DNA from 2 places in the Mesorhizobium sp. B2-4-12 genome. Region 1 is predicted to be linked to the other one. Evidence: riboswitches for the same ligand, from Rfam matches in the RefSeq annotation. Region 1 holds a riboswitch; the other holds the start of a gene.
What was found. A riboswitch is a leader RNA that binds a small molecule or an ion and turns the genes downstream of it on or off. The one in region 1 is predicted to bind thiamine pyrophosphate.
Positions count from the first base shown of each region.

Region 2: it holds a riboswitch for thiamine pyrophosphate, as region 1 does, so the genes downstream of both, FJ934_RS09545 (YkoF family thiamine/hydroxymethylpyrimidine-binding protein) here and thiB (thiamine ABC transporter substrate binding subunit) in region 1, are expected to answer to the same signal.

Region 1 covers NZ_VFVC01000008.1:54,858-70,180, reverse strand. Annotated here, with positions in the region: gene FJ934_RS07370 (ABC-F family ATP-binding cassette domain-containing protein) at 1-754, opposite strand, end outside; gene FJ934_RS07365 (thiamine diphosphokinase) at 756-1,400, opposite strand; TPP riboswitch at 1,488-1,602, shown strand; gene thiB (thiamine ABC transporter substrate binding subunit) at 1,647-2,645, shown strand; gene thiP (thiamine/thiamine pyrophosphate ABC transporter permease) at 2,784-4,406, shown strand; gene thiQ (thiamine ABC transporter ATP-binding protein) at 4,399-5,181, shown strand; gene FJ934_RS07345 (M48 family metalloprotease) at 5,504-6,910, shown strand; gene FJ934_RS07340 (RNA polymerase factor sigma-32) at 7,116-7,979, opposite strand; gene FJ934_RS07335 (amino acid ABC transporter substrate-binding protein) at 8,299-9,072, shown strand; gene FJ934_RS07330 (amino acid ABC transporter permease) at 9,418-10,098, shown strand; gene FJ934_RS07325 (amino acid ABC transporter ATP-binding protein) at 10,095-10,865, shown strand; gene FJ934_RS07320 (DUF262 domain-containing protein) at 11,066-12,661, opposite strand; gene FJ934_RS07315 (CarD family transcriptional regulator) at 12,804-13,385, opposite strand; gene fdxA (ferredoxin FdxA) at 13,756-14,094, opposite strand; gene FJ934_RS07305 (RNA-binding S4 domain-containing protein) at 14,331-14,717, opposite strand; gene FJ934_RS07300 (helicase-related protein) at 14,731-15,323, opposite strand, start outside.
Region 2 covers NZ_VFVC01000011.1:88,950-104,272, forward strand. Annotated here, with positions in the region: gene FJ934_RS09505 (GntR family transcriptional regulator) at 1-427, opposite strand, end outside; gene FJ934_RS09510 (DUF3309 family protein) at 843-1,007, opposite strand; gene FJ934_RS09515 (isoprenylcysteine carboxylmethyltransferase family protein) at 1,554-2,189, opposite strand; gene FJ934_RS09525 (hypothetical protein) at 2,568-3,407, shown strand; gene FJ934_RS09530 (ABC transporter substrate-binding protein) at 3,561-4,586, opposite strand; gene FJ934_RS09535 (ABC transporter ATP-binding protein) at 4,614-5,378, opposite strand; gene FJ934_RS09540 (ABC transporter permease) at 5,375-6,211, opposite strand; gene FJ934_RS09545 (YkoF family thiamine/hydroxymethylpyrimidine-binding protein) at 6,477-7,085, opposite strand; TPP riboswitch at 7,076-7,189, opposite strand; gene FJ934_RS09550 (hypothetical protein) at 7,373-7,681, shown strand; gene msrA (peptide-methionine (S)-S-oxide reductase MsrA) at 7,854-8,372, opposite strand; gene FJ934_RS09560 (glycosyltransferase family 39 protein) at 8,529-10,043, opposite strand; gene FJ934_RS09565 (hypothetical protein) at 10,240-10,947, shown strand; gene FJ934_RS09570 (hypothetical protein) at 11,106-11,423, opposite strand; gene FJ934_RS09575 (hypothetical protein) at 11,526-11,720, opposite strand; gene FJ934_RS09580 (ABC transporter permease) at 11,705-11,944, opposite strand; gene FJ934_RS09585 (hypothetical protein) at 11,941-12,141, opposite strand; gene FJ934_RS09590 (glycosyl hydrolase 108 family protein) at 12,144-12,896, opposite strand; gene FJ934_RS27940 (hypothetical protein) at 13,210-13,347, shown strand; gene FJ934_RS09595 (hypothetical protein) at 13,337-13,579, shown strand; gene FJ934_RS09600 (hypothetical protein) at 13,576-14,298, opposite strand; gene FJ934_RS09605 (hypothetical protein) at 14,324-15,323, opposite strand, start outside.

The DNA.
Region 1 (15,323 bases):
GCAACTCGCCCAGTCGGCGCATGTTGCGCTTGCGCCGCGCCGTCACGCCATAGCGCAGCCAGTGTTCCTCGCGCACGATCTGGCGGCCGAGCTTATGCTGCTCGCGCTCTTCTTCTTCCAGCACCAGGTCGCGCCATTCCTCGAAATGGCCAAAACCCTTGTCCAGCCTGCGGGTCTGGCCACGGTCGAGCCAGACAGTGGCGCGCGACACGCGCTCGAGAAAGCGGCGGTCGTGCGAGATGACGATGAGCGCCGAGGAGGTGCGGACGAGTTCCTCTTCCAGCCATTCGATGACCGACAGATCGAGATGGTTGGTCGGCTCATCAAGCAGCAGAATGTCGGGCACCGGCGCCATGACGCGGGCAAGGGCGGCGCGCCTGGCCTCGCCGCCGGACAGGTCACCCGGCCGCTCCTCGCCCGACAGGCCGAGATGCTCCATCAGGTAGCTGGCGTGGTAGGGATCGTCGGCAGGCCCGAGCCCGGCCTCGACATAGGCCCGCACGGTGGCAAAACCTTCCATGTCGGGCATCTGCGGCAGATAGCGGACAGTCGCCGAAGGCTGGCGGAAAACCTCGCCGTCCTGGGGCTCAATGAGGCCGGCGGCGATCTTGAGCAGCGTCGATTTACCCGATCCATTGCGGCCGACGAGCGCGATCTTGTCGCCGGCCGAAGCGGTCAAGGCGGCGCCGTCGAGCAGCGGCGTGCCGCCGAAGGTCAGTTTTATCCCGTCGAGATTGAGAAGAGGCGGGGCCATGTCAGCTTTCGGGCAAGGGATAGGGATGGGCGAGCAGCAGCGCTCGGCCGCGGCCAAGCGCGATTTCGAGGCGGCCGTTGACCTCGTTGGAGATGGTCAGTGACGATCCGAAAGCCACTTCGACCTGGTTGAGCGGCCATTTGGCGCCGGTGACGGTCAGGCCAGCCAGTTCGGAAAAGCCAAGGATCGAAAACAGCGTGCCGTCGTCGTAGTCGAAGCCAGCCGCTCCGTTGAGCAGGGGGACGCCTTCCTGGGCCCCGCTGGTCAAAAGCACGTCGGTTCCCGCCTCGGCCAGGCGTAGGCCGAGCGCCAGATGCAGGAAGGCGTGATCGGCCCGCTTGCCGCCGAAGGCGCCCACCAGCACAAGGCGGGTTGCCCCGCGCTCGAGTGCCGCCGCGATCGCGAGTTCGCCGTCGGTCTTGTCCTTCTCCGCCGGGAAGGTTTGGCGGGTCACAGCGGCGAGGTTGGCGGGCAGATCGGCCGGAACCGAATCGAAGTCGCCTACCCACAGTTCCGGCACAACGCCCAGCATCCGTGCATGGCCGATGCCGGCGTCGGCGGCGATGACGCGCGAGCCTTCGACCTGGCGGTCGAGCCGGGGCGTGCGGATGAGATCGCCGCCAAGCAGGATGGTGAATGTGCTCATATCCCGTCGCCCTTACCAGCCCGGCACGGGAAACGGAAGGCGGCAAACTCCCACTTGCGCGGTTCGGCGGCCGGGCCTATGTGTCGAAACGCTCTAACGGGGTGCCGGCTGCGATGTTCGCGGACCGGCTGAGAGGCAGTCTCGCCAACCCGCTGAACCTGATCCGGTTTGTACCGGCGGAGGGATTAGACGTTTCGGACAGTCCGACGCCTCAATTCCTTGTCACGTGAACGAAAGGAGGCGCCGATGCGCACGCTTTTATATTCTCTTTGCACAGCCATGGTTGTGGTGCTGTCCGGCCCGGCCGTGGCCAAGGACAAGCTCACCGTCTACACCTATGAGAGCTTCACAGCCGACTGGGGTCCTGGCCCGGTGGTGAAGAAGGAATTCGAGGCCGAATGCGGCTGTGATGTCGAATTCGTTTCGGTCGCCGACGGCGTGGCCCTGCTCAACCGCGTCAAGCTCGAAGGGGCATCCACCAAGGCCGATATCGTGCTCGGCCTCGATACCAATCTCACCGCCGATGCCAAGGCTTCGGGCCTGTTCGCGCCACATGGCGCGGTGACCGGTATCAATGTGCCTGGCGGCTGGAGCGACGATACTTTTGTCCCGTTCGACTACGGCTATTTCGCTGTCGTCTATGACACGCAGAAGCTCAAGACGCCGCCCAAGAGCCTGAAGGAGCTGGTCGAAGGCAGCGCCGACGACAAGATCGTCATCCAGGATCCGCGCACCTCGACGCCCGGGCTCGGCCTGCTGTTGTGGGTGAAGTCGGTCTATGGCGACAAGGCGCCGGAAGCCTGGGCCAAGCTCAAGACGAAGGTGTTGACCGTGACGCCGGGCTGGAGCGAAGCCTATGGCCTGTTCACCAAGGGTGAGGCGCCAATGGTGCTGTCCTACACCACCTCGCCGGCCTACCACATGGTCGCAGAGAAGACCGAGCGCTACCAGGCGGCCTCATTCGATGAGGGTGAATATCTCCAGATCGAGGTAGCCGGCATCACCACGACCGGAGCCAAGAACCCGCTGGCGGAAAAGTTCATGGCCTTCATGATCGGGCCGAAGTTCCAGGACGCCATCCCCGAGACCAACTGGATGTTCCCGGCCGGCAAGACCGACAAGCCGCTCAACCCGGCCTTCGACAAGCTGGTCAAGCCGACCAAGACCTTGCTGTTCAGCCCCGAGGAGGTCGCCGCCAACCGCAAGGCCTGGGTGGATGAATGGCTGGCGGTGGTGAGCAAGTAGTTTGAGACAAACTGATCGAAGATAACCGCTCTACGGTGCCCCCCTCTGTCCTGCCGGACAGAAGGGGGGCGCGAAGGATCGCAATTCTCTGTAAGTGTCGCGATGTAAGTGTCGCGATCCTAAAACTGACGGCCCAGCATGCAACGCGCGTCTTCTGATCCCCGCGTCACCGCCGGCGTCATCGCGCTTATGGCAATCGCCCTTTTGATCGGTGGCGCGTTTGCCGGCCTGCTCGTCGAAGGCGCCGGTGACCTTTCGGGCGCCTGGGCAGCCTTCGATCCCTATCTGCTGCGCGTCGTGCGCTTCACGCTGTGGCAGGCAGGCCTCTCGACGCTTCTTTCGGTCCTCCCGGCATTGTTCGTGGCGCGGGCGCTGTCGCGGCATCCGCGCTTTTTCGGCCGCGCCTTCATCCTGCAGCTCTTCGCCGTGCCGCTGGCGCTTCCGGCGATCGTCGCGGCACTCGGCATCCTGGCGCTCTACGGCCGCGCCGGCTATTTCGCCGGTCTATTCAGCGCGGTCGGCGGCCAGGGCTGGCCGGGCATCTACGGGCTCTCAGGCATTCTGGTCGCCCATGTCTTCTTCAACCTGCCGCTCGGCGTGCGGCTGTTCCTCGAAGCGCTGCAGACCATACAGGCCGACCAATGGCGGCTGGCGAACCAGCTCGGCATGGGCGCGGGGCCGGCATTCCGGCTGATCGAATGGCCGACGCTGCGCGCCGCCTTGCCCGGCGTCGCCGGGCTGGTCTTCATGCTCTGCATCACATCCTTCACCATCGTGCTGACGCTTGGCGGCGGACCGGCGGCGACGACGCTGGAGGTCGGCATCTACCAGGCATTGCGCTTCGATTTCGATCCCGCGCGAGCCGTTGCACTGACATTGCTGCAGATCGGCTTGACCTTCATCATCGTGCTGGCGCTGACGCGGCTCGGCGCCAATGTCGTCGGCGACACCAACCTGCCGGTCGCGCCGCGCCGCTATGTCTCGGTCAAGGCCACCGAGGCGTGGCTGAATGGAGCGTTCATCGCGCTGGCGCTGCTGTTCGTTGTCGGGCCCATGGCGGCCACCGTGGTCGCCGGACTTGGCGCCGATCTCGGCCAGCTGGCCGGCGAGGCCACTGTCCGGCAGGCGACACTGACCAGTGCTGCGCTGGCCTTCCTGTCGGCCCTGCTTTCGGTGATGCTGTCGCTGGCCCTGACCATGGCGCGCCGGGCGCTGGCGCTGGATCGCCGCGCCGGACCAAGAACAGTGCTCGAATATGCCACGGATACCGGCGCGGGGTTTGTCCTGGTCGTGCCGCCGATCGTCATCGGCGCCGGCTGGTTCCTGCTGCTGCGCCATGCCGGCGATGTCTTCGCCATCGCTCCGGTCATGGTCGTCACCGTCAATGCGGTTATGGCGATGCCTTTCGCGCTGCGCGCCGTCCGCCCCGCCTATGATGCGGGGAGCGAACGCCACGAACGGCTCTGCGCGCAACTTGGGATTTTCGGCTGGACCAGGCTGCGGCTGATCGACTGGCCATCGCTGCGGCGTCCGCTCGCCACCGCCTTTGCCTTCGCCATGGCGCTGTCGCTCGGCGATCTCGGGGTCATCGCGCTGTTCGGCAGTGATTCCGTGCAGACCTTGCCCTACCTTCTCCTGGCGCGCATGGGCAGCTATCGTACCGAGGATGCCGCCGGCCTAGCGCTGCTGCTCGGCCTCGTCTGCCTGGCTCTGGTCATGGCGGCCCACTGGATGGGCAGGGAGAAGAACCGGGATGCCTGACGGGGCGGCCAGCAGGCTTGAAAGAGGCGCTTCGGTGCGGCTGGACCACGTGTCGTTCAGCTATGGCGAAGCGCCGCTCGTCTTCGATGTTGATTTCGCCGCGACAAAGATCACCGCCATCATGGGACCGAGCGGCTCGGGGAAGTCGACGCTGCTCAACCTGGTCGCCGGGTTCGAGACACCCCGGTCCGGCCGGGTGCTGATCGGCGGGACGGATGTCAGCGCCCAGCCGCCCTCGGCTCGGCCGGTGTCGATGGTGTTCCAGGAGAACAATCTCTTTGCTCATCTCTCGGTCGAGCAGAATGTCGGGCTCGGCCGCTCGCCGTCGCTGCGGCTGACCGAGGCCGACCGCACTGATATCGCGGAGGCGCTTCTGCGCACCGGCCTTGCCGGCAAGGAGAAGCGGTTGCCGCGCGAACTTTCCGGTGGCGAACGGCAGCGCGTTGCCCTGGCGCGCGTGCTGGTGCGCGATCGCCCGGTGCTGCTGCTCGACGAGCCGTTCGCTTCGCTCGGGCCGGCCTTGCGCGACGACATGCTCGACCTGGTTGCCGGGGTTCATGCCGAGCGCGGCATGACGGTGCTGTTCGTGACGCACCAGCCGCAGGATGCCCGCCGTATCGGCCAGAATGTGGTGTTTCTGGACAATGGCGCCGTTGTGGCGACCGGTAAGGCGGACGATTTCTTTGCCGGGGCTGGTCCGGACGCATTCCGACGCTATATCGGTTCAGGTGCTGGGGATGCCGTATCACAAGATATTGCCCGGAAGCGGACATAATTTACGGTCAAACCAGCTCAGGGCGATGGGGCGCTCGCTTGCCATGGTCAAAGTAGTGTGGCTAGGTCCGCCCTACTGGTCCGGCACACGCCGTGATTTGCCTACAGTATTCGCCGCGCGCCTCGAGGGACGCGTGACGGATGCTGTAGCAGTTTGTTTTTTGCGCATGACACATTCCGAAGATCGCCTCCGATTTTCGTGGTCATGCGCCGGGACCTGAAAGGAAGCCGTTCTGGCGATCGGCGTTGACAGACCAAGAAGGAATCCGCTGGCGCGCTTTCTGGCGCTGGCCGGCTTCGCCGTGGCCTTGGCAAGCTGCCAGATGTTCACGCCTCCGGAAGTCCAGGAATCCGGCTTCCAACCATCCGACAAGCCGATCACGGTCGACAATGTCGCCGCCAACAACAAGCTTGCCGAACTGGCCAAGGCACAGCATCCGCGCATCCTGGCGACCTATGGCGGCGAATATTCCGATCCCAAGCTCGAGCGCATGGTCGCCAAGGTCGTCGGCAATCTGACCGTGGTGTCGGCGAACCCGACCCAGACCTATCGCATAACCATCCTCAATTCGCCCAACGTCAACGCCTTCGCGCTGCCGGGCGGCTATCTCTACGTCACCCGCGGCTTGCTGGCGCTGGCTAATGATTCGTCCGAGCTCGCCGCTGTCATCGCCCATGAGATGGGCCATGTCACAGCCAATCACGGCTTGCAGCGCCAGCAGCTGGAGGCCGAGGAAGGCCTGGCGACCAAGGTGGTCTCGGATGTGCTTGGCGACAGCCCGACCGCCAAGGCGGCACTCATCCGTGGCAAGCTCCGGCTGGCGCAGTTCTCGCGCAACCAGGAGCTGGAAGCAGACGCCATCGGCATCAAGTCGATCGGCGAGGCCGGCTATGACCCTTACGCCGCCGGCCGATTCCTGCAGTCGATGTCTGCCTACACCGATTTCCGCTCGATCAGCGGTGCCACCGACGCCAGTCTGGATTTTCTGGCCACGCATCCCAACACACCGCAGCGCATCGACCTGGCGCAGCGCCACGCCCGCCAGTTCGGCGCACCGGGTGTGGGCACGCGCGACCGCGATTCCTTCCTCGCCGGCATAGACGGCCTGCTCTACGGCGACACGCCGGAGGAAGGCTATGTGCGGGGCGAGACCTTCCTGCATCCGGGCCTCGGCGTGTCGTTCACGGTGCCGGATGGGTTCATCATCGACAATTCGGCGGCGGCGGTGACGGCGACCGGACCAGGCGACATAGCGATCCGCTTCGATGGCGTTTCGATCGACAAGAACCGCTCATTGACCGACTACATCAGAAGCGGCTGGGTGGCTGGCCTCGACGACAGCACCGTCAAGCAGGAAACGATCAACGGCAATGAGGCCGCGACCGCGCATGCCGGCGCGCAAGGCTGGCAGTTCGACATCGCGGTGATCCGTGCCGGCGGCCAGGTCTATCGGCTGCTGACAGCGGCCCCCTCGGCCAGCACTTCGCTGGATACGGTGGCGCGGTCGGTCAGCGGGTCGTTCCGGACCCTGAGTGCCGCGGAAAAGGCGGCGCTCAAGCCGCTGCATATCCGCGTGCTCACCGTGCAGCCCGGACAGACCATGGGCTCGCTTGCCGCGCAAATGGTGGGCGTCGATCGCAAGCTCGACCTGTTCAGGGTGCTCAATGCGTTGTCGCCGGGGGCCGCGGTCTCGGCCGGTGACAAGGTCAAGATTGTCACCGACAAGTAGCCCGTTGTTGCCGGGATTTTAGAGTGGTTCAGCGTTTGGTTTCTACGCAGTTCCGAACGGAAAACCGCTACGCGCTTTTCCTTGAATTGCTTTAGAGCATGATGCCGAAAAGTGTGAAGCGGTTTTCGGACGACATCATGCTCTAACTTTTTGATTTAGAGACGGATTCAGATTTCAGGTCGACTCGACCTGAAATCATCCGGCTCTAGGCTGCTGTCGCCAGAAATTCCGGATTCTGCTTCACCAGCGCGACTTTGAGCTTTTCCATGGCGCGCGCCTCGATCTGGCGGACGCGTTCCTTGGAGATGCCGAGGGTCTCGCCGAGTGCCTCGAGCGTCGCGCCCTCGTCGGTCAGTCGCCTTTCCTCGATGATGCGCAGTTCGCGGGCGTTGAGGGCGGCGAGAGCGGCTTTCAGCCAGAGCGAGCGGCGCGCGACGTCGATCTTGTCGCCGACGATCTCGTCGGGCAGCGGGTCGTCCGAGACCAGGAAATCCATCCGTTCGGTGGCGCCCGCATCATCGGCAAGCGGCACGTTGAGCGAGGAATCTGGTGCCGACAGCCGCGAATCCATCATCGCCACGTCAGCTTCGGAAACGCCGAGCGCCACCGATACTTCGCGATAGAGGGTTTCGTTGGAAAGCGGCTCGGCGCCGTTTGCCAGACGGGCACGCAAACGCCTGAGATTGAAGAACAGCGCCTTTTGCGCCGAACTCGTGCCGCCACGCACGATCGACCAATTGCGCAGAATGTAGTCCTGCATCGAGGCGCGAATCCACCAGGTCGCATAGGTCGAAAACCGCACCTCCCGTTCCGGCTCGAAGCGGGCGGCGGCTTCCAGTAGGCCGACATGCCCTTCCTGGATCAAATCGCCGAGCGGCAGGCCGTAATGGCGGAATTTGGAGGCCATGGAAATGACCAGCCGCATATGGGCCACGGTTATGCAGTGCAACGCATTCTGGTCGTTGTCCTCCTTCCAGAGCAAGGCCAGCCGATGCTCTTCGTCCCGTTCGAGGTAAGGAGCCTTCATTGCCGCGCGGACCATTATCCGTCCTGCCGTGTCTTCCATCATGAGGCGCTCCCTGGCTCAGGCGATGCGAATGACGTCTGCTTGTAGGCACCGGGTTGAAATCGCTGCGTCGTGCCCTACAACAGCCAAAACTGCCACGCGCGAGAAAGGTTCCGCTGGCGCGGGCAGCGAAGCTATCCTGCGCGCGCGATTTCAGCACAGTTGCCCTTTTGAATGCGCGAAGAAATCCATTTTGGAGAATATGGTTTCGGAAATTCGTTGTTTTTGAAATTCGATTCCTTATTCTTTCTGCTGACATCTGGCATTTTTCAGCCCTCACAACATGCCTGACATCAGGCCAAGGATGGGATCACAAAAAAAAATGAAATGGCTCAAGTCGCTTATCGTCGCTGGAACGCTGCAGGCCCTGGCCGTCGCATCGGGCCATGCCGGTGCCAATCTCGACCAGATCAAGCAGGCTGGCGTCATCAAGATCGGGACGGAAGGCACCTATGCGCCCTTCACCTATCATGATGCGTCCGGCGCGCTGGTCGGCTTCGACGTCGAAATCGCCAAGGCGATCGGGGAAAAGCTCGGAGTCAAGGTCGAGTTCCTCGAAGGTAAGTGGGACGGGCTGATCGCCGGTCTCGACGTCAAGCGCTACGACGCCGTCATCAACGAGGTCGGCATCACCGATGCGCGCAAGGCCAAGTACGATTTCTCCGATCCCTACATCGCCTCCAAGGCGGTGCTGATCGTGCGCGGCGACAACACCGACATCAAGACTTTCGCCGATCTCAAGGGCAAGAAGTCGGCGCAGTCGCTGACCTCCAATTTCGGCAAGCTGGCCGAGGCGAATGGCGCAGAGCTTGTCGGCACCGATGGCTTCGACCAGTCGATCCAGCTGCTTCTGACCGGCCGTGCCGACGCCACCATCAACGACAGCCTGTCCTTCCTCGACTTCAAGAAGCACAAGCCCGACGCCAATGTGAAGATCGCAGCGCAAGAGGAAAACGCCGATTATTCGGGCGTCATCGTGCGCAAGGGCGATCCCGAGCTGGTCGCGGCCATCAATAAGGCGCTGGCCGACATCAAGGCCGACGGCACCTATCAGAAGATCGCCGACACCTATTTCGGCCAGGACGTTTCGAAGTAAATCACGCAGCGGGGCCGGTTCGGTCCCGCAACCCATCCAGCGCGGCGGGCCGTCTTTGACGGCTCGCCGCTTTTGTCGTGATATGGCGCCTGCATTCGCACTTCGGTCACACTGCCTCGTCTAAAGCGCGTCGCGTCGAAACGGATTCATGCGACGCGCTTCAGGTCTTTGTCTATATGCATGTCGGGCCCCCAAACCTGGGGTCACTTTTGGGCGACATGCATCTGGAGCGGTTCAGCGTTTGATAGAATCGTTGATTCGCTCTAACTCTTTGTTTCTACGCAATTCCGGACGGAAAACCGCTACGCACTTTTCCTGGAATTGCTCTGGTCTGGAGGGTCTTTCGTGCTGCACTGGCTGCAACTGATGCTGGAGTCGCTGCCTTCGCTGCTCTGGGCTGCCCTGATCTTCACCGTGCCGCTGACGCTGTTGTCTTTCGTCCTTGGCCTGACAGTCGGCCTCGGCGCGGCACTCGGCCGGCTGTTCGGGCCGAGGCCGCTGGTCGCGCTGGTGCGGTTCTATGTCTGGATCTTCCGCGGCACGCCGCTTCTGGTGCAGCTGTTCCTGATCTTCTATGGCCTGCCGTCGGTCGGCATCCTGCTCGACGCCTTCACGGCGGCATTGATCGGCTTCACGCTCAATATCGGCGCTTATACGTCGGAAATCATCCGCGCGGCCATCGGCTCGGTGCCGAAGGGCCAGTGGGAGGCCGCCTATTCGATCGGCATGACCTGGAGCCAGGCGATGCGGCGCACCATCCTGCCGCAAGCCGGCCGCGTCGCGGTACCGCCGCTCTCCAACACCTTCATCTCGCTGGTCAAGGATACCTCGCTGGCCGCCGCCATCACCGTGCCGGAGATGTTCCAGGCGGCGCAGCGCATCGTCGCCACCACCTATGAGCCGCTGATCCTCTATGTCGAGGCGGCGATCCTCTATTTGGCGATGAGTTCGGTGCTGTCTGCCCTGCAGACGCGGCTGGAAGAACGGCTCAACCGCTATGGCGGCTTCCTGGAGGCACGCTCATGATCAGCCTCACCGACATCGAAAAGCGCTTCGGCGACAATCTGGTGCTGAAGGGGGTAACGGTCGCCATCGCCGAAGGCAGCGTTACCGCGCTTGTCGGCCCGTCGGGCGGCGGCAAGAGCACGCTCTTGCGCTGCATCAACCTTCTGGAGATCCCGACATCGGGCACGGTGCGGATCGGCGACGAGTCTCTCGCGTTCCGTCCGGGCGTCAAGGTGCCGGCCGCGGACATAAGACGCCTGCGCCTGCAGACCGGTATGGTGTTCCAGAATTTTCAGCTGTTTCCGCACCGCACCGCCATCGAGAATGTCATGGAAGGACTGGTGACGGTGCTCAAATGGTCGCCCGAGCAGGCGCGTGAACGAGCACTTGCCCTGCTGGAAAAGGTGGGGATGGCGCACAAGGCCGATGCTTGGCCGGCGACGCTGTCAGGCGGCCAGCAGCAGCGCGTGGCGATCGCCCGGGCGCTGGCCCCGTCGCCGAAAGTGCTGCTGTGCGACGAGCCGACCTCGGCCCTCGATCCGGAACTGGCGCAGGAGGTGGTCGATGTGCTCGGCAAGCTTGCCAGCGAGGGCACGACCATGGTGATGGCGACGCATGATTTGCGCTTGGCTTCCAAGATCGCTCAGGAGGTTGTGTTTCTAGATGCCGGCGCCATCGTTGAGAAGGGGCCGGCCTCGGTGGTCTTCGACAATCCAGAGCGCGAGCGCACGAAGCGCTTCATTGCTTCCCTGCGTCAGGAAGAGGCACAGAAGGATGCTGGTGGCTGAGCCCTTATCTCCCTTGCGAGGTCCGGATGGAGGCTAGCACGCCATCTCTCCCTGCTGCTTCACAGCGACCTCCCAACGGGGCGAAATTATCACCTTGACTAATTGACGCAATGCTGCAGCGGTATGCACTCTCTGCGGCGACTGCATCGTCGCGGCATCTGCGGGCTTCCTAAGCGGGAATTGTTGTAAGGGCTGCTTACTTACAGGTGATCCCTCTCGCTATTGCATCTTGGGTGAACTGGCCGGCCGTTTGCACCCGCTGAACTGCCACCCGTTGACCTCTCGTCCGCGTGATCAGTGACGATTGCGTTGCTATGCAAAAGGCCGCCACACAATTCGCACCTGTGGGCGGTTGGCAGAGCCGATTCGATGAAGCCCCCCGACTTTGCGGCTCTTGAAAATCGCGCGCCCGCTTTCCCTGTCCCGCGGCGCTCCTTATGTTCCGAATCCTCGCTGGCAAGAAACGAAAATTCCGACTCATCTATGATGAGCGTCCATGCTTTGTCTGGTGAGGTTCCCGCACTCAAGACATTTAACATCTTATCGTAGAGGAGCATCATTCGCCGGCGCGTTCGGCCGCCACTGCCGAGTCGATGCGTTGCGGGCTTTCCGAGCACAGGATGTTCCATGATCATTTGTTCAAATTTACTGCGGACCTTGAGGAATCTTACGATCTCGCCGTTCTCGTCTAATTGGGTCAACCACGACAGGACGTTGAAAAGGGCTGCCGGCTGAAATGCTCCTGCCGATGTATAGAAATACAGTGCAGGGTGAAGGCCAAGGGATTGTGGTTCGGTAGAGAGCAGGAATTCAACCGAGCGCTTCGCAGATTTCAGATAATCAATAGTCTCGCTTCCATTTGGATCCTCTGGGAGTTCGTCGATTAGTCCCTTTCTCTTCGTTGAGGAGTCCGGAATGTGCAGATTGTTGGCGAGAGTGATCAGGTCGAAACAGAACGGCAGGACAGATGCGCCATATCCAAAACCCGCCAATGGCACCTCCAGGGTTTTGATTGGAAGCTGCAGTGGAGGAGTGAAAAGGAGCTTGTTCACAGCAGCTCCAAACTCCTCCACGTACTGCCGATTAGGCTGATCAAATTTCCTCCAATAGGCATGCCCTGTCCCTGCGCGAGCGATAGCCCGCGATGCAATTGCTAGAGCTGAATTACCCGCACGCAGTATTCTGGTTTCGGTCGCATCGATTGGGGTGCCGCCTTCATTTATTCGGAAGAACGCACTTTTTGCCTGTTCGACTCCGGCATTTTTAATCCACTGGGTGTCAATGGATTTGAACCCGATTAGGGATGCGCGTTTTAGCAACTCCTGATCGTCTGCCTTCTGATACTGCGCGGCAAGTTCATGATCTGCGTACGACCTCACCCGTTCTTTCACCATCTTACGCGTCAGATCGTGCATGACCCGCTGATGTTCAGGGATCGCATTTCCGTAGTGCTTCGCGGATATCGAGCCCGCGCCGTAGTCGTCATTTGCCCAAGCGACAAGCGCGCTTAGCCTGTGAGCGCCGTCAACGACAAAAACGCGCTGACCATTCTGCCAAAGAATGATCGCTGGGATGATGTTGCCATTCGCGAAAGTCTCTATTAGGCCGACAACCTGTTCCGGCGTCCAGTTGGCGGTTTCGCGCTGGAAGTCTGGTTTGCGTAACCAACTATAGACTAGGCCCGGCTTTAGGTCGCTGATCTTGAGACCTGGGATATCCCCACCTGATTCAGCCGGGGCCGATAAGTCCTCCCGCGGTATAAGAGCGTCTAGATTCACAACGTTCCGGGTAGCCATTACAATCCCCCATCCTCAGCGAGGTCGAGTTTACGGAATGCTATGTGTTCAGCCAAGGTGATAGCTCCCCCACCAGGGCGCTAAGCCCGCAACAAAAAACCCGGCGCGAGGCCGGGTTTTTCGAATTCAAAGGCGAAAAGGCTCAGGCAGCTTCTTCCTGCTCGGCTTCCTCATTGTCGGCCTTGGCGCCGCGCTTAGGGCCCTTGTTGAGATTGACCTCGATCAGGCGGACGGCTTCGGTTTCCGACATGCGGTTGACGGCCGCGATCTCACGGGCCATGCGGTCGAGCGCCGCCTCGTAGAGCTGGCGTTCGGAATAGGACTGCTCCGGCTGATTGTCGGCGCGATAGAGGTCACGCACGACTTCCGAGATCGAGATCAGGTCGCCCGAGTTGATCTTGGCATCGTATTCCTGGGCGCGGCGCGACCACATGGTGCGCTTGACGCGGGCGCGGCCCTGCACGACCTTCAGCGCGCGCTCGACATAATCCTCTTCCGACAGCTTGCGCATGCCGATGGAGGTCGCCTTGGCGACCGGCACCTTCAGGCGCATCTTGTCCTTCTGGAAGTCGATGACGAACAGTTCCAGCTTGTGCCCGGCCACTTCCTGCTCGTCGATCGAGATGATCTGGCCGACGCCGTGCGCCGGATAGACGATGTACTCGCCGGTCTTGAAACCGTGACGTGCTCCAGTGGGCTTTTTCTGCGGGGTGATCGTTGCCATTACGCCCTGAACTCCTTGTTGTGGAACCGGCGTCCTGCCGGCCCGAACTGGTGTGACCGGGAAATCCCGATCATTAGCCGCACAACAGATGAACCCACCGGAAAGGCTGGGACCGGCAAACCGCACGATTGCGACCGCCTGGCCCAGATCGCTCTGGTCCGGATTGGGATTTTCACCTTTCAGTGATTTGGGGCGTCTGCGCCATAAATCGACGTTGTGTCACCGGCATGGTTCGCTGATGTAACACAAAAAGTCGGAAGAATCAAGGTTTTGCTACGCAAGCGAAGCCCACAGGTCACCGCCGCCTGTCAAGGCGGTTCATGTGCCGTGCCTCTTACGCAGCGTCATACCAGTCTGAACAGTAGCGCTGTCAGTCGCCTTCGCCAGGTTCGGCGGAGAAATATTTCTCGAACTTGCCGGCCTCGCCGTCGAAGGTCTTGGCGTCGACCGGCGGTTCCTTCTTGGCGGTGATGTTAGGCCATTTCTCGGCATATTCGGTGTTGATCTGCAGCCATTTGTCGAGACCGGGCTCGGTGTCGGGCTTGATCGCGTCGGCGGGGCATTCCGGCTCGCAGACCCCGCAGTCGATACACTCGTCGGGATGAATGACGAGCATGTTCTCGCCTTCGTAGAAACAGTCGACCGGACAGACCTCGATGCAATCCATGTATTTGCATTTGATGCAATTGTCGGTCACGACATAGGTCATCGGTCGGCTCCGGAACGTCCCAGCTTTATTGGGCTTTTTCCGTCACGTAACGCCTTTGCCCGCCGCTTGCAAGGGCGGCCATACCCGCTTGGGCCGGGGTTTTCGGAATGAAATTCCAGACTGCGGAGCACAGCAAGGGGCGGTGACGTCTCGCGGAGCGTCTTGTTTGCCGGGTTCCGTTCCGTCCTGCGTCCGTCGCGCCCGAAAACCGCCAACCGCGCTCCCGGCGGCAAGCCTCAATCCTCGCCAAGCAAGCGGTCGGTCTGGCGGCGCTCTCTTTTGGTCGGACGGCCGCTGCCGGCCTCGCGCAGCGCCGGAATCGCGTCGGGAAGCGCCTCGCCCTTCGGTGCGGGCGGTGGCGACATGTCCTCATAGAGGGTGCGGGCCTCTTCTGCCGGGCCGCGCCGCACACCCGCGCCGAGCACCTTCCAGACGAAGATGCGCCGGTCGAGCGTGATGGTCAGCACGTCGCCCGGCTTGACCAGATCGGAAGCCTGCGCTGCTTTGTCGCGATTGATCCGCACGCGGCCGGCGACGACCAGCTTGGCCGCCAGCGAGCGCGATTTTACCACGCGCGAAAAGAACAGCCATTTGTCGATGCGCTGGCGACCTTCAGCAACCATCGCGGCGCCGAGCTTATTTCTTCAGTTGGTCGCGCAAGGCGGCGAGCTTGGCGAAGGGCGAGTCCGGATCGAAGCGGACCGGACGCTCCTCGCGCGGCTTCGGCTGGAAGGCGGGCTTGCCGCCCCTGGTCCCGTCGGCACCGCTCTTGCCTTCCGGCCTGCCGCCCTTCCAGTCCGGTCGGCCCTCGCGGCGGTCGGGACGCTCGCCCTGCGGACGGCTGTCACGGCGCTGTTCGCCTTCGCCCTGCGGCTTGGGCTTGAACTTGGAACGATCGAAGCGCGGCTTGCCGGCGCCGTCACGCCGCCCTTCATGGGCAGGGCGCTCGCCAGGTGCGCCTGGTGTCTGTGCGGCGGCACTCGCCGGTGCATCGCGCCGGCCCCGCGCCTGCCCATTTTGCGGGCGATTGCCGCGGCCCTCACGATGACGCGGGCGCTGGTCGAAGCGAGCCTGCCGCCACAGCAGGATCGGCTTGGGCGCTTCGGCTTCCGGCGCGACCTCGGCGGTCTCACCCTCCCCCTCTTGGGGAGGGTCGGCGCGCAGCGCCGGGGTGGGGTCGGCGCGCAGCGCCGGGGTGGGGACAGCGCCAGCGCTGTCAGCACTGCCGG
Region 2 (15,323 bases), on a different contig from region 1:
TCGCATGACCGTCTCTGGCATTGGTGCGTACACGATCGACGGCGATGAAGAACGGGCTTTCGATCTCAAGCAGCGCGGCAAGCCCCGCATCTTCGATCACCTCGAGCCGCAGCGTCCTTGTCTCGGCATTGGCGCCGGCATTGGCCAGCGCCCGCGACCAGCCGATCGCGTCGTCGACCGGCTTGCCGTCGAAAGTGACGAAGGAGCCGATACCGACCTTGGTGGTGATCAGCCCGCGGCTGGACAGTTCCTCAAGGCCCTTGCGGACCGTGTTGCGGCTGACGGAGAAGCGCTGGACGAGTTCATTCTCGCTTTGCAGGCGATCGCCGAAGCCGAGCACGCCGGAGCGGATTTCATGCTCCAGAACGGTGGCGATCTGCTCGGGCTTGCCCGTACCGGGAGAGAGCTGAATCGCGCCGCGCTTCATATGGGCACCTGTCCAGTGAACCTGTATAATCCTGTTCACTACTCTGACGCGGCAGCTCTGTCAACGATCAAGCGATGAATGCCCCCCGCATCAACGCAGGCAAGCTGAGAGCACGGACTGGCAGGCAGCCACCGCCAAGCAGGCAACGCTCGACATCCACGGCGCCAAGGTCGGCAAGGCGTCGACACCGTGTCCGGAGAAAAAGAAAGCCCGCTCCGGGAAGCCGGGGCGGGCCTTGGAGGAGGATAAGGGGTGGGACCCTCTCCTCTTGTTTCCACGGGGGGTGTGGACCGCCACCACCATACCTGAATCTCGCGCGATACCGGATCACAAGCTGGCTTTTTCCATCACAATCCGGTGCGCAACATATCGATACGGTCACGAAATCGCGATCACCATGGATCGAATCGTGCCTCTAGATGCGTCCGAGCACGACAAGGATGATGACGATCAGCAGCACAAGTCCGAGTCCGCCGCCCCCATAATAGCCGGTTCCGTAGAACGGCCCGCCGCCGAGTCCGCTGAAGCCGCCAAGTAACGCAAGGACTAGAAGGATGATGAGTATGGTGCCTAAGCTCATGATTCCCGCTCCTTTGTGCGCTCGTGCGCCGGTTAGACATCGCTTGCTGCGATGTTCGAAGATGAGAACGCTCGAGCGGCCTTACCGTTCCGCCCCCGCGAGGATCGCCAAGCAAGAAGGGTTCGTCAAATGAGTTAGCTCCACCCTCTTGGCGCCGTGATAGGTTGCGGATCCAAGGCGAGGAGCGATCATTCGGGGCGACCTGAGAAGACCCAATGACGCGGAAAGCCCGCCAGGAGCGACGGACTTTCCGACCGGCCGGAGGCTAGGAGAGTGCGCTTGAAAGCCTCGCGGCTGGTTCCGCACTGCTCATCCTGAGGGCTCAGCGGCGGGCGATCAACAGGCAGAGTTGGCGCAGGTCGCGATCGTAAGCGCCCTCGTTGCTCAGCACGTCGACACAGCGTTTCTTCATGCGGCCGACGGCTTCGCGGCGCGGATAGCGCGAAAAATCGCCTGTCGGTCACTGGAAGGCGACCAATCAATCCATTTCGGGCAGGGTGGGGAAGCGCTGGCCAATCCGACCCGAACAGGTCGGCTAACTTACCTTCAGAATATCCGGTGGAACAGCCTGTAGCGCACACGTTCCATATAGGCGCGATACTCCGGCTCGGCGGCCAGCAGGGCCTCCTCGCGTAGTATCCGATACAACTGCATGTAGGTGATGACCGCATAGACCGCGAGATTGTGGAAGGAAAAGGCCGACAGCAGGTAGAGCACGTGTCCGGCAAGATAGCCGGCGTAAATCGGGTGCCGCACAAGCCGGTAGGCGCCGCCCGTCATCACGCCGCGATTGGCAGGCAGGATGGCAAAGGAGCGGCCCAGCGATATCTTGCCCCAGATGACAAACAACAACGCGATCACCTGCAGCGGTGCGGCGATGTAGACTGGAACAAGCGCCATGCCAGGTTTGAGGCTGATCAACGCTACTCCAAAACTTGCGGTCACGGAGACGATGACCGCAAGCGGATTCCAGTCACGCGTCACCGGACGCCGCGACAAAAGCAGCCAGGTGAAGGTGAGTATCTCGGAAATCGCAACCAGCGCGACGTTGAGCCGGGTCGGATCCTCCAGCAGTTGATAGACGCCGCGATAGACGAACAGTCCCGCGCAGGCCAGGGCGCAGGCGCGAAAGAAGCCTTCGCGCAGGTCGGTCAGGATCTCGCGCTTGCGCGCTTCGGACAAAACCCCGTCCCGGTTGGCACGCGAGAGCGCTTCACTTTTTGGCATAAGCAAGGCAAACACCCCGATGATCCCTCGCGGCGACCTTTGCACGCAACCATTGCCGGGCGGTTAACCGGCAAGGTCAGATCGGGATTGAACGGGAAGCAACGCCCTCAACCAGCGAGCGGGCTGCGGGAACCGCGATGCAAACTGTGTCTGCTATATTGCAATTTATGCTTGCATTGCGGAACAAATAAAGAACAATAGGCGGATTACCGCTGAAGTGGACCAGGGTTTTCGGGGGAGGACCAGCCAAATGGCGAGTTGGAAGGGTGCGGGGCTAGTCGCCGCTGCTATCATATCATTCGTGCAGGCGAAGACCTCCTCAAACGGCGGCAATTGGCTGGGCTTGCGGTTATCCTTGCGCTGAACGCACCGGCCCTCGCGTCAGAGAAGGACTATGCAGCCTGCATTGGCGAGAGTGTCGAGCCGGACAAGCGCATAGCCGCCTGCACGGCGATTGCCGAGGACACCGCGGAGCCGCCGAGCATCCGCGCCACCGCATACATCTATCGGGCCGTCGCCCGGGACGACAAGCAGGATTACGATCGGTCGATCGCCGATTACAGCGAGGCGATTGCGTCGATAACAAGCAGGCTTCGGCATACTTCAGATCTCTACGAGACGGTGGCGAGGCCGCCCCAGCCGAGGACCACCGCCGACGTCGATGCCGAGATCCGGAAGCAGGGCCTCCAGATATTCAAGGCGATCGCCCGGGAATTTCCGGACGATTACGATGCGATGCTGCGCAAGATCACTGCCGCGGCCCAGACCGGAAGTGGAACAGAAGTGCGCAATGTCAGCAGACAGGCGGTCGCCGATCTGAGGCAAAGATATACACCGCTCCTGACTTCAGCGCCGGACAGCGAGGTCTCGCAAGCGCTTTCCGCGCAGCTCGACATGCTCAATCATGTCATGGCACGAGAAACGCCTGCCACGTGCAACAATTACCTGCGCAATGGGCCGGACGCGATCAGCGCGCCCGGCCACGATTTCCTGGCTCACCCGGACAAGATTGGTGCCACGCTGTTCAACGCCTTCGGCGCAGCCAAAAAGAAGCGGTTTGCCGGCGGCCATGCCCAGCGATCAGGACTGGTCGCTGGTCGCCGACGCCTTCATCAGAAGCGGCGGCACGCCGGTCGAGATGGACGCCATCGCGAACGTAGACCAGGACTTTGAGGGTCTCTGCCCCGCCGTCGCGAAGTTCTACGCCGCCGCCCTGTCGCTGCAAGGCGAGCCTGGGTGGCACATCAAAACCGCCCTGCTCTACGCCATCGCGAAGAATTAGGCGCGGCGGCTGACGTGTCTTGACCGGACGCCGCGTTCCTTCGCTCAGGCGCCTACAAACTCGTTGGTGAAATACCCCTCGAAATCCGGCTTTTGCTTCAGCGCCTTGCCATTGCCATCGAGCAGTATTCCCGACGAGAACAAATACCCGCCCATCGCCTCGACCTTGGCCTTGTCGATGGTGCCGATAGCGCCGGCGGCACTCTTCAGGAAATGACCGTCGTTCAGCGCCTTCAGCGAGGCTTGGATCAAAGCCGGATTGGTGAGCGTATCCTTGTTCGCGGTAATCAAGAGGTCGCCGGCCTCTTGCGGCTGGTCGACGGCGAACTCGTAGCCGCGCCGTGTCGCCTGCACGAAGGCGGCGGCCGCCTTTGGATTAGCCGACAGGAACGCATTGCTGGAAGCGATGAAGGTGGTGTGCTCGTCCGGCACGCCGTAGTCGGCGTAGCGGAAGCTGCGCTGCTTCAGGCCCTTGAGCCCGGCCTCCACGCCTTCCCAGGTCGAGACTTCCAGCGTGAAATCCACGGCGCTGCTCGCCAGCGCATCATAAGTCGAGGTACCGAGCGTCACTGTCTTGAAATCGCCCTTGCCGCCGTCGTGGCGGATGATGGTCGAGATCAGCGCGTTCTCCCAGGCGCTGCCGAAACCGCCATAGGTCAGGCCGTCAAGATCCTTCGGGCTCTTGATAGCGGCGCGGTCGGCGTTGAAGACGACGCGGCCGGTCTCCGACTGGACGACGGCATAGACCGCCTTGAGATCCGCGCCCGCGCTCTTCTGCGTGAACAGGCCGAGCGCGCCGGAAATGCCGAAATCAGCGACGCGGTTGGCGACCAGCGTGCCCGAGCCGGTATCGCCATAGGGCAGGATTTCGACATCGAGCCCGGCATCGCGGTAGAAATCCTTGTCGCGAGCGACGAACAGACCGATGTGGTTGGTGTTGACAGTCCAGTCGAGCGCGACGGTGATTTTTTGCGCTTCCGCCCTGGCGCGTGCGGCCCCGGCGAGCGAAGCCAGCGGCAGGCCGGCGGCCAAAGCCAGGAGCAGCGCCTGGCGGCGGTTGAGTTCAGTCATTTTTCTCTCCATCAAACAATCGGGCCATCAAACGATCGGGAATTCGGTTCGGCCTGCCCCCAGCAGCGTGTCGAGGATGCTGGCCTCGATTGCCGCCGCCTCGCGGGCGAGCGCTGCACTTTCGGTGCGCGGGCGCGGTAGCGGCACGGCCACTTCGGCAACGACACGCGCAGGCCGCTCCGACAGCACATAGATGCGGTCGGACAGAAGCACCGCCTCGCGCACGTCATGGGTGATGAGCAGCGCCGTCCAGCGATGGCTCGCCCACATCTTCTCCAGCCAGCGCTGCATGGCCGTGCGGGTGAGCGCGTCGAGCGCGCCGAAAGGCTCGTCGAGCAGAAGCATGTCGCGCTGCTGCACCACGGTGCGCAGCAAGGCGGCGCGCTGGCGCATGCCGCCGGACAGTTCGGCCGGCCAGGCGCGCTCGAAGCCGGCAAGGCCGAACTCGGCGAACAGGGGCGCGACCCGCTCGCGCGCGGCCCGGCGCCTCATGCCCTGCACCTCCAGTCCAAGCGCGGCGTTGTCGATGACGCGCCGCCATGGCATCAGCGCGTCGCGCTGCGGCATGAAAGCGAAATGGCGGCCGTGATCGTCCAGCGGCGCGCCGTCGAAGCGCATCTCGCCCTCGCCCGCAATCGCACCGGTCAGCAACTGGAGGAGCGTCGACTTGCCGGCGCCGGACGGCCCGAGGATAGAGACGAACTCGCCATCGTCCACGGTCATCGAGATGCCGGAGAGCACCTCGAGCGCGCCGAAGTTCTTGCGCACGTCGCGGAGTTCCAGCCGGGTCATGGCCGGTCCTCCTCGGTCGGCTCCGGCTTTGCATCGCACCCAGCCCTTTCCCACGGCATGGCAAGGCGCTGGATAAGCACCGCCAGTCCGAACAAGGCAAGCGTCAGCGCCGAGCTGACGGCGACCGCGGCGAGCACCAGGTCGGGCCGAAAATTGTTCTTGGCGCTGAGCATGTAGATGCCCAGCCCCTTCGCCGCGCCGGCATATTCGGCGAAGATCGCGCCGACCACGGCATAGGTGATGGAAATGCGCAGGCCGGCAAAGAAATAGGGCAGCGCCGAAGGCAGGCGAGCCAGCCAGAAAATGCGCCAGCGCCTCGCCCCCATGGCGGCGAGCATCTGGGCAATCTCTTTGCTGGTCGACGCATAGCCTTCGACCAGTGCCACCATCATCGGGAAGAAGGTGACCAGCGCGACGAGCAGGATCTTTGGCAGCAGCCCGAAGCCGAACCACAGCACCACCAAGGGCGCGATCGCCACCAGCGGCAAGGTCTGGCTGGCGATCAGGATCGGGAACAGCGCACGCCGCAGCCTCGGCAGGAAATCGACCACCGTTGAAAGCACGAAAGCGGCGGCGAGCGAGCAGGCAAAGCCGGCCAGCGTGGCGCGAATGGTGGGCAGCGTGTTGTCGGCCAGCGCTGCGCGGTTCTCCCACGCCTGCGCCAGCACGCGCGACGGCGCCGGCAGCACGGTGGGCGCGATGCCGCCGAAGCGGGCGTAGAGCTCCCAGGCGGCAAGCAGCAGGGCGAAAGCGAGGGCCGCGGGGGCTGCTCTGGCGAAAGCGGCGGTGACAGCCGATCTCCCCCCTTGTGGGGGAGATGTCCGGCAGGACAAAGGGGGGCGCGAAGGAACGCCATCCTTCGAGACTTGTGCTGAAGGTGCTGAGCGTAACCACCTGATAGGTCGGCGGGACAGCGCCCCCCTCTGCCTTGCCAGGCATCTCCCCCACAAGGGGGGAGATCGGCTGTCATCGCCGCCTTCGCCAATCACCAACGGCTTCGCTGCTCCCTGTGGCAGACGCCTGGGCGTAGGAGCACCTTTCCCAGGCGGATCAAACGAACCAACCACGACAATATCCTCGACGGCGGCCAAGCGCCGCTCAAACCCCGGTCGGGCTGTTGGCCGAAATGGTGATGTCGAGGGTCACGTGGCCGGCGCCCGGGCCGAAGCGGCAGAAAGCTTCGTTGAGCGTGGCGAAGATCGCGCCGGCATCGCCGCGCAGCTTGGTGCAGAAATGCTTGGAGCGCTCGAAGACGCCCGACTGCTTCAGGAAGTCGATGCAGCCATAGATCTCGTCCATGTGGTCGCCGGTGCCCATCACATAGAGCGAGAATTGCGCGGCCGCCGGCTGGTCGGTCGAAGCTGTCGACTGCACGGCGCGGATCGCGGCCAGCTTGCGCTCGTCGAGCGGGATCGTCGGGCCGCCGATCTCGTCGGAGCGGCAGATCGGATCGTCCGGCTCGCCCGGGCAGCCGCGTGAGACGGCGGCGGACAGTACGCAATGCTTGCCGCTTCTCGCCGCCGCCACGAACAGATCGCGCATGGCCGGAAACAGCACTTCGGGCGGCCCGACCAGCAGCGTCGCGATGTCGTCGGTCTCGATCCGCAGCCTGTCCCGGTAGGGATCGAGCGCGTCGAGCGCGCCCAGGATGACGCCGACGAAATCGTCGGCCATGGGATATAGGGAAATCTGTGCGCCTGAAAACATCGCCCGCCTCGCTCCGCTGGTATTACCCAGATCAGCTTCTAGGGTCTGTGGGCTTGCCGCCCCCGTCTCAGCCCCGACCGTACGGAGCACCCCTGTGGATGAGCGCGTTAAAGCACCATTCGATCGATTGGGGAAGCGGTTTTTTTCGGCGAGCTGCGCCAAAAGCGTTGCGCCAGAGCAGTGGCAGTGGGCTGCGCCGGCGCGAAATTTTCCGGGAACCTTCACCAGGTCGAGAGGTTGTCCCGCCAGTCGCTACGCGACAAGTTCACGGAAAATGGAGACCAGCCATGTTCATGAAAATCCTCGCAGCTTCGGCGCTCACTGTCGCTCTTGCCAGTTCCGCGATGGCGCAAAGCAATAGCGCGAGCGGCACCGATGGCTCTGGCGGCAGCGGCAAGTCGGTCACTGTAGAACCGAGTACGCCAGCTTCGCCTGATACGCTCGATCCGGCAATGACCAACAGCACGACCATCGCGCCGGGCGACATGAACTCCAATGCGGACCGGAATTGCCCGACCAACCCGCAAGGTGCGCAGTCCGATGCCAGTGGCAACGCCACGGCGCCGACCTTGAACGACAAGAACTGCGGCAAATAAGTCATTGCCCAAACAGAGAAAGCCGCCGGGCGGATGCCTGGCGGCTTTCTCTGTTTCGATATCGTTCCCAACGCTCCCGAAAGGGATTTGCACCGGATCAGGGATCCCGCTCGGTATCGACCGAAGCGTCCTTCTGGACGTAACTAAGGTTCGATGCCTTGTGCCCGAAACGTTAGGATGCTGCCTTTTCGCGAACCGGCAGCTTCCAGCCGGGCCTGACGAAATGGCAGGTATAGCCGCTGGGATACTTCTCCAGATAGTCCTGATGCTCGGGTTCGGCCTCCCAGAACGCACCGGCCGGCGCGACTTCGGTGACGACCTTGCCCGGCCACAGGCCGGAAGCATCGACGTCGGCGATGGTGTCTTCAGCGACGCGCTTCTGCTCGTCGCTGGTATAGTAGATCGCCGAACGGTAGCTCATCCCGACATCGTTGCCCTGCCGGTTGCGCGTCGTCGGATCGTGGATCTGGAAGAAGAATTCCAGCAAGGTGCGGTAGCTGATCCTGGCCGGATCGAAATTGATCTCGATTGCCTCGGCGTGGGTACCATGATTGCGATAGGTGGCATTCGGCACATCGCCGCCACTGTAGCCAACCCGGGTGGAAAGGACACCCGGGAAGCGCCGGATCAGATCCTGCATGCCCCAGAAGCAGCCGCCGGCAAGTACCGCTCGTTCGCTCGAAGTCGCCATGTTTCGTCTCCCAAAAAGCAATTCCGGCTGTTTGACGTCCCGTCAGGAATTGCGCAAAGAAAATTGAGTTGCCCCATAAATGGGCATTGCCGCCCGTTTCGTCCAGTCGCCTGGGAATGGGCGGCGGCCTCGGCCAGTGGAACCGGACGACAGGCTTCAGCCGCGCGGATACTGCGTGCCGGGCGGAATGACAGCAAAGTTGATGGCTATTGGCGGCGCCCCGCGCGACCAGTTGAAAAGAACGGTCTTGACCGGGATGTTGCCCAGCCATGCCTGCAGCGGCAACGGTACGCCGCGACCAGACCAGACCATCAGCATGCCGTGGTCATGCAGCCGCTGGCTTGTGATCCAGGGCGCGAACTTCATATTCAGGTCGGTGAAGATCGACGGCTTGTCATACGCATTGAGGCCGGCCAGCATGGCCAGATTGGTATCGCCGCCGACAATGTCGAGCCGGCCAGGTGCCGCTGCGTGCCAGATCGTCTCCGCCTCGTCAGAGATGGGCTGCGCCGGCCAGCAGACAGCATCCATGCGCCCCCTTATGTTGCAATTCGTCCAGCGAATGGCCGCATAGGCGCCTGACATGGTGAGGATGCAGATGAAGGCGCAGATCGCCAGCCTTCGCATCTCGACGGCGCCAAGCCGATGGCCAAGGAAAGCGAGCACCACGACGCCAATGAGATTGTACATCGGCGCGCCCCAGGACTCGCCGGTGCCGGTGAACAACGAGGCGACCATGATCAGCATCGCCGGCCCGAGCCCCATCCACACGAGATAGGCGAGCTTGCCGCGCTCGACGGGCTCTTGTGGAGCTGGCGTGCGCCGCAGCAGCCCCGATATGGCCAGCACCAGGAGGAAGCCTGAGAGCCCGGCCAGTTGGACACCGATATAATAGAGGCGCGCACGGTGTTCGGTCACCCACGCGTCGCGGTAGGCGAAATAGGTCAGCGGCAAGAAATCGATGCGATAGAGCTCAATGGCCAGCGGCGCGGCCACGGCGAGAAAAACGGCAAGACCAAGCCATGGCCAAGGCGTGGCCAACCGGCTGCGCGCACGTGCGTCGCACAGCAGCCAGAGTGCACCGAAGGCAAGCAGCAGGCCGGTGGAGAACTTGGCATAGAGCCCGACGCCCGACACCAGTCCGAGCGCCAGCCACCAGCCCGGCCCGCCGCCGCGGCCGGCGCGCCAGAGCAGCCAGCAGATAGCCGCCCAGAACGGCATCTGCGCGTAGTCATGATTGAATTGCGGGGTTGGCCAGCCGAAGAAATAGACCGACGGCAGCAGCAAGACGGCAGCCAGCGCACGGTTTCGCCCCAGCATGTCGCGGGCCAGCAGATAGACCAGGACGAAAGTCGTGGAGATCGTCAGCTGGGCAAGCAGATATTGCGGCCAGCGGAACGATCCGGTCAGAAGATGGCTGGTCTCGAGCAGCCAGGCGGGAAGCTGCGGATGCTTGTAGGTCAAAAGCACCCATTCGCGGCCCCACATGAAGCCTTCCACGACGTCGCCAGGCGGCGCGGGATTGACCAGCGATGGCACCACCGTCCAGCACAGGATCTGCGCCAGGCACAAAAGCGCCAGCAAATACCAGGGATGACGAAGCAGGCCACGCCAGACCGATGACAAGTCCAGGCCCGTGCCGGGCAGTCCTGCCGGCACCCAACGATCCATGGAGTCATCTATTCCCACCATGCGGCGCTTAAACCACATCGCCCAGTTTGCCGAACAGCCCTAACATCAAAGCTTACAAAAAAGTATACCTGCGTGCCATTGCGACACCAAGATTGAGCAGGAATTTCGGCGTAACACCGCCTCCCCGAGCAACCAGCCCGCACACCCGATCCCCTCCGAACTTCCCGGACACTCGATGCGTCACCAGCATGCCGTCATCCACCATCGCGCGCTCGACTTCTGGCTGGCGCGTGCCGCGGTGCTTGTCATCATCTGCCTGCAGCTTCTGGTCATCAACGATCTTTCCTTCGGCCCGCGCTGGCTGGCGCCGGCCCTGGAAGCTGCCCTGCTGGTGCCCCTGTCGGTTGCTACTGCCTGGACGCAGGTCGCCACCCAGAAGGCGGTCGAGGAGGAGCACTGGTATCTGGTCGGCCGGTTTCGCGTCATGATCCGCAGGACAGCCCTGGTGATGACCGGCGTCATCAGCGTCATGAATTGCGGTTCACTGGTGTTCCTGGTGCGCGCGCTGCTGGCGGGCCATGCCGGCTCGAGCGGGCAGACGCTGTTGGTCGATGCGCTCAACATCTGGGTCACAAATGTCATCGTCTTTGCCTTGTGGTTCTGGAGCACCGACCGCGGCGGGCCGCCGACCTGCGGCCTTGTCACACGCGCGCATTCCGATTTCCTGTTCCCGCAAATGACCCTGAGCGACCGCGAGATCCGCGACTGGCTGCCGGGCTTCGTCGACTATTTCTTCCTGGCCTTCACCAACGCGACGGCGTTTTCGCCGACCGACACCTTGCCGCTCTCGCAACGCGCCAAGCTGCTGATGATGGCGGAGGCGATGATCTCGCTGCTGACGATCGCGCTGGTCGCGGCCCGCGCCGTCAACATCCTCGCCTGATGCAACTCCAGCCGGATGCGGGCGGGGCCCTCAGCGCCGGGATATGGCAGCGGCCGATCAGGAGCCACAAACGCAAAAAAGCCCGCCCCGGCGAACCGAGGCGGGCTTCCAATCGACCGGGCCATCAGGCACGGTTGTCGACGCTGGTAGAACGGGGGCTATTCCTCCGGGGCTGGCCTGAATTTCCGAACGATCACCTCGAACAGAATATCCGAGATCCACATGGCGCAGACGCCGATGAGAAAAGCCGCCGCCAGCGTGGTCGTGTCGTCATTGGCCAGCGGCAGGCCCGTGGCGCGGGAATACTGGACCAAGGGCAGCGTCAGATAGGCGGCGGCGAGCGCGCCGCAGATCGGCGACGCCACCATCTCGCGCAGCTTGTACCGATGCCGCGACAGCGCGCGCAGCACGCCCCCGGCAAGACCGGCGGCGACGACCGGTCCCTTGATGCCGAGCAGATCGAAGAAGTCATGCATCATTTCATCGTCCTCGCGATGAGGAAGTCGAAGGTCGATCCGGCGCCGAAAAAGCCAATACGCCGAGCAGCATGGCTGGATCCAGGGGAAGTGCCACGACCGTCATGGCTTCCACCCGCACAGTTTCTCGCCCTTGCGGTTGTGCGCCAGCAGCGCCTTGACCTCGGCGTCCGACAGCGCATCGACGGCGTCCGCCGACAGGCGCAGCGGGCTGGATACCGCGCAGAACCCGCCCTTGACGGTTGTGCAGCCGGCCATCACGGCCAGGACCGACACCAGCATCAATCCCTTGCCCATGATTTGAGCTCCTTTCGCGCTGTGGCGGCCGGCAGCGCGCCGATATCGTTCTGGACCTGGTCGGCGATTTCGCGCGCAGCGGCCTCGGCGGCGGCCTGCCGGGCAAGCTCGCTGCGTTCGCCGGCCAGCCGCTGGCGAACGCCCCAACCGAGTGCCGCGAGGACGGCCGCTCCGATGCCCAGAATGGTTGGACTGCCGAGCAGGAAAGCGAGGAGCGCGCTCATTGGTTCGGTGCGTCCTTGACCAGATAGCCGACGGCAAAGACGGCGATCGGCAGAAGCGTGGCCCACGTCTCGGCGTCATACCAGGCTGGCCAGATGTTGCGCACGAAGACGCCGGAAACCGAGACTGCCGCGGCGGCGATGGTCGCGGCCGTCAGCTTGTTGGTCGGACGGATGGTCGGCTGGATGACGGTGGCCATGATCAGAATATCCCTTGCAGGGCGACGGTGATGTGGTGCCAGGCGGCATAGGCAAGCAGCAGGCAGGCGGCGACGAACCCACCTGTCTTTGCGGCAAGCGGGATGCCGGGGCGGTGAGGTTCCGGCGATACCGGTTCGGCCGCGGGCGCCTCGCCAGCGGGTGTTTCGACTCGAGGCGATCGCTGGACCGGTTCAGGCGCGGGCGCCGGCTTTGCAGGCTGCACCGGCGCGGGCACTGTCGCGGGGGCCGACATCAGCAGGGCCTGGGCCCGCACCGACCTGACGCGATCGGACCAGCCGCGCCCGAATGTCGCCCATGTCGGCAATCGCCTGAGAAACGCCAGTCGCGCATCGCAGAGTTGGTCAATGACGACGCCGGCCGGCTTTGCCCTGACTGCCGCGAGCGTCGCCGGCCCGATGCGTCCGTCCTGGGAGACGCCTATGGTTGCCTGAAAGTATTTGGCCGCCCTGCCCGGCCCACTGTTCACCGCGAAATCGAACACGGCGTAGTCGACGCCATCAGGCAGCTCGGCACCGAGCACAGCGTCCCAATAGAACCGCCGATACACCGTGGCGATCTGGGTATCGTTGATCTTCTTCAGATCGGCCTTGCTGGCATCAGCCTTCACGTAGCGGCGGAAGTTCGCCAGCGTCACGCCCTTCATGGTGGCGCCACCCGGATCGGCCGGATTATCCGACCAGCCACCTTCGGATTTCAAGACGAGCGCAAGCGCCCGCGCGAAGTTGCGGTCCATGGGGGTTCCTTCTATTTTCGGGAAATGGGGAATTTCATAGTTGAGCAGGTGCGCGACGGCGTGCCCGTGAAGCGCGCCGAGGTTCAGGCAGGCAGCGATGTTGAGGCGGCGAAGACGTGGGGACCGGTTGAGATGCCACTAGGCCTTGAGCCGACCGCCGGGCAATGGATCCGCGTCGCGGCATGTTGCGAGTGGTAGGACGATCTGGTTTCAGGTGGTGTAGCTGTGCGGGTGAGTTGCTTCGATATGCGCCGCAGCTTACAATGGCCACCGAAAGCGAGGCATGATGTTTGCTCGGATGTTGAACTGGCTGGTGAGTAGGAAACGCGTTCTCGTCTACCACGGCGATGGCAGGCGCAGCGACCGCAAGGTGTTTCAGGCTTTTCAGAACGGCGCGCCCGTCGAGTTCGATGGCGAGGTGCTGATTGTGGAGCGCGGCGATGGCCGATAGATTTTCAGGCCAACAGCGCCAGATTTACAACAACACGATTGACGCTCTGCCAAGCGACAGCGGATTCTTGTTCACCAACGGTCGGTCGAATCCTAACGATCTCGTTGAAGAAATCGCTGAGTTATTGAGGGCTAGGGAATTGGCTGAAGAAAGTGGCGTTGCCGAGTGGGACAACGCATTGACCTATGAGGCCGCGGCGATGTTCCTGATCGCCAAAATAAAATCTCGCTAGGCCTCGAAGAAGCCGGCCCACCTGGTCGTAGCGAAATGTGCGGCCAGCTCGGCGAAGTTCTCAACCGCCTCCGAACGGCTCCACGTCCGCTGACGCTGGAACGGGCTCCTGGTCTCGGCCGGCGGCAGTCCAAGGAAATCGAACACCTGCGGAAGGCTTTCCTTGATCTGCTCATAGGTCACATGAAACGCCGGTAGACCCGCCACTGCTGCGGCTGTCTCTGCGTTTTCCTGTTCCCATTGGACAAAGCGGCGTTTGGCGTCATCGGGATCAGCGACAAAGCTGCGCGCCTTGAACTCACCGAGGTCAGATCGCCAGGCATTGTTTATCTGCGCCAGTCGCATCGAAATGAACTGGTCGAGCAGGTTTTCGCGAGTGACAAGCAAGACCTTGTAGCCGAAGGCCTTCAACGCCGGCACTATGTCCGGATGCTGCTGCATTGAATAGAGCGGCAGCTTGAAGCCGACCGCTTGCCCTGACAACCGATGGATGCGCCGTTCAAGGTAGCGGCTGATGTCGGGTTCGCCACTGTGGATGAAGGGCTGCGGCTCCTTTCGGAAGAACGCCTTAATGCCTCGACGCGACGCAGACGGCGAGAATAACTCGCCGAGGCAAGTCGCATCGGGGTGAGAGTTGAGCAGACCTTGAAGGAAGCTAGATCCTTGCCGGCCGACAAAAGCGATCACGAAAAGTTGTTGCATCGTAATTGCGTTTAACAACGAGACGATCGAGTCGTCAAAGGGTTTAGTTGATCAGCCCGTGGTTTCGAAGCGCATCTTCGATAGCTTTGATACGTTGAGAGGCATCGCGCGCGGCATTATCGAGCGCCTGCACAGTAGCCTGCACGTAAGCGCCGGTATGCGCCTGGCCGGCATAGGCTGCAAACGCCCCTTTCAGGGCCGTGCCAGTGCCTGCCGTCCAGCCAATTTCCCTTGCTTTAAGGACCTGGTTGCCGCTGATCTTGATGACGTTGTCGAAGGAATAACCGTTCGCTGCGCCAGCAAAGGCCAATGCATCGACTGAATGGGTAATGGTGACATCACCATTGGCGTAGTTGATGACACCGCCCGAGGCGAGGAAAAGATCGGACCAGGACTTGGTCGCCGATCCGATTGCGCCGCCATCATTGGCCTGCGGTACATGGCCTGCGTCCCAAGTGTACCCGCCGGACAGCTTGCCGATCGTGCTAGGCCCGTTGTCGGTGACGGTCAGCGCGGAGTCGTACTTGTTGCGCGCGCCGATGAACGTTCGGTCGGCCCCAGCCGCCGTCCGGATATGGTCGACGCCGCCCTTGTAGATCGAGTTTTCGTCGATGATGGTGTCGTCACTGTTGCCGGCGCAGAAGATTGCCGAGTTGGCCGGCACGAAGCCGCCCCCGACACTCGCCAGCGGCTGGATCGTGTTGCGCTTGACGACGGCTCCGCTCGAGTTTTCCAGATAAAGCAGCGCCTGGCCGGCGCCCGTGTAGTTTCCGAGATAGGAAGGCGTCTCCATCCAATTCTCAATGATGTGTGCGTCGCCATTGATGCCTGACAGATACACGCATTCAGCCCGATGCGTGATGTTGTTGTTCCGGAGAACGAATTGCCGAGCGCCACCCACGAGTGTTGCGTAGATACCGATGCCGGTGCCATGGATTGTGTTGCGCAGGATGCTAAGGCTGTCGCCACCTTTTTCGATCAGCACGCCGTTCTCTATCCAGCTGTCCTGGATGGTGCCGCGGAATAGGCCGTTTGCATTTCCA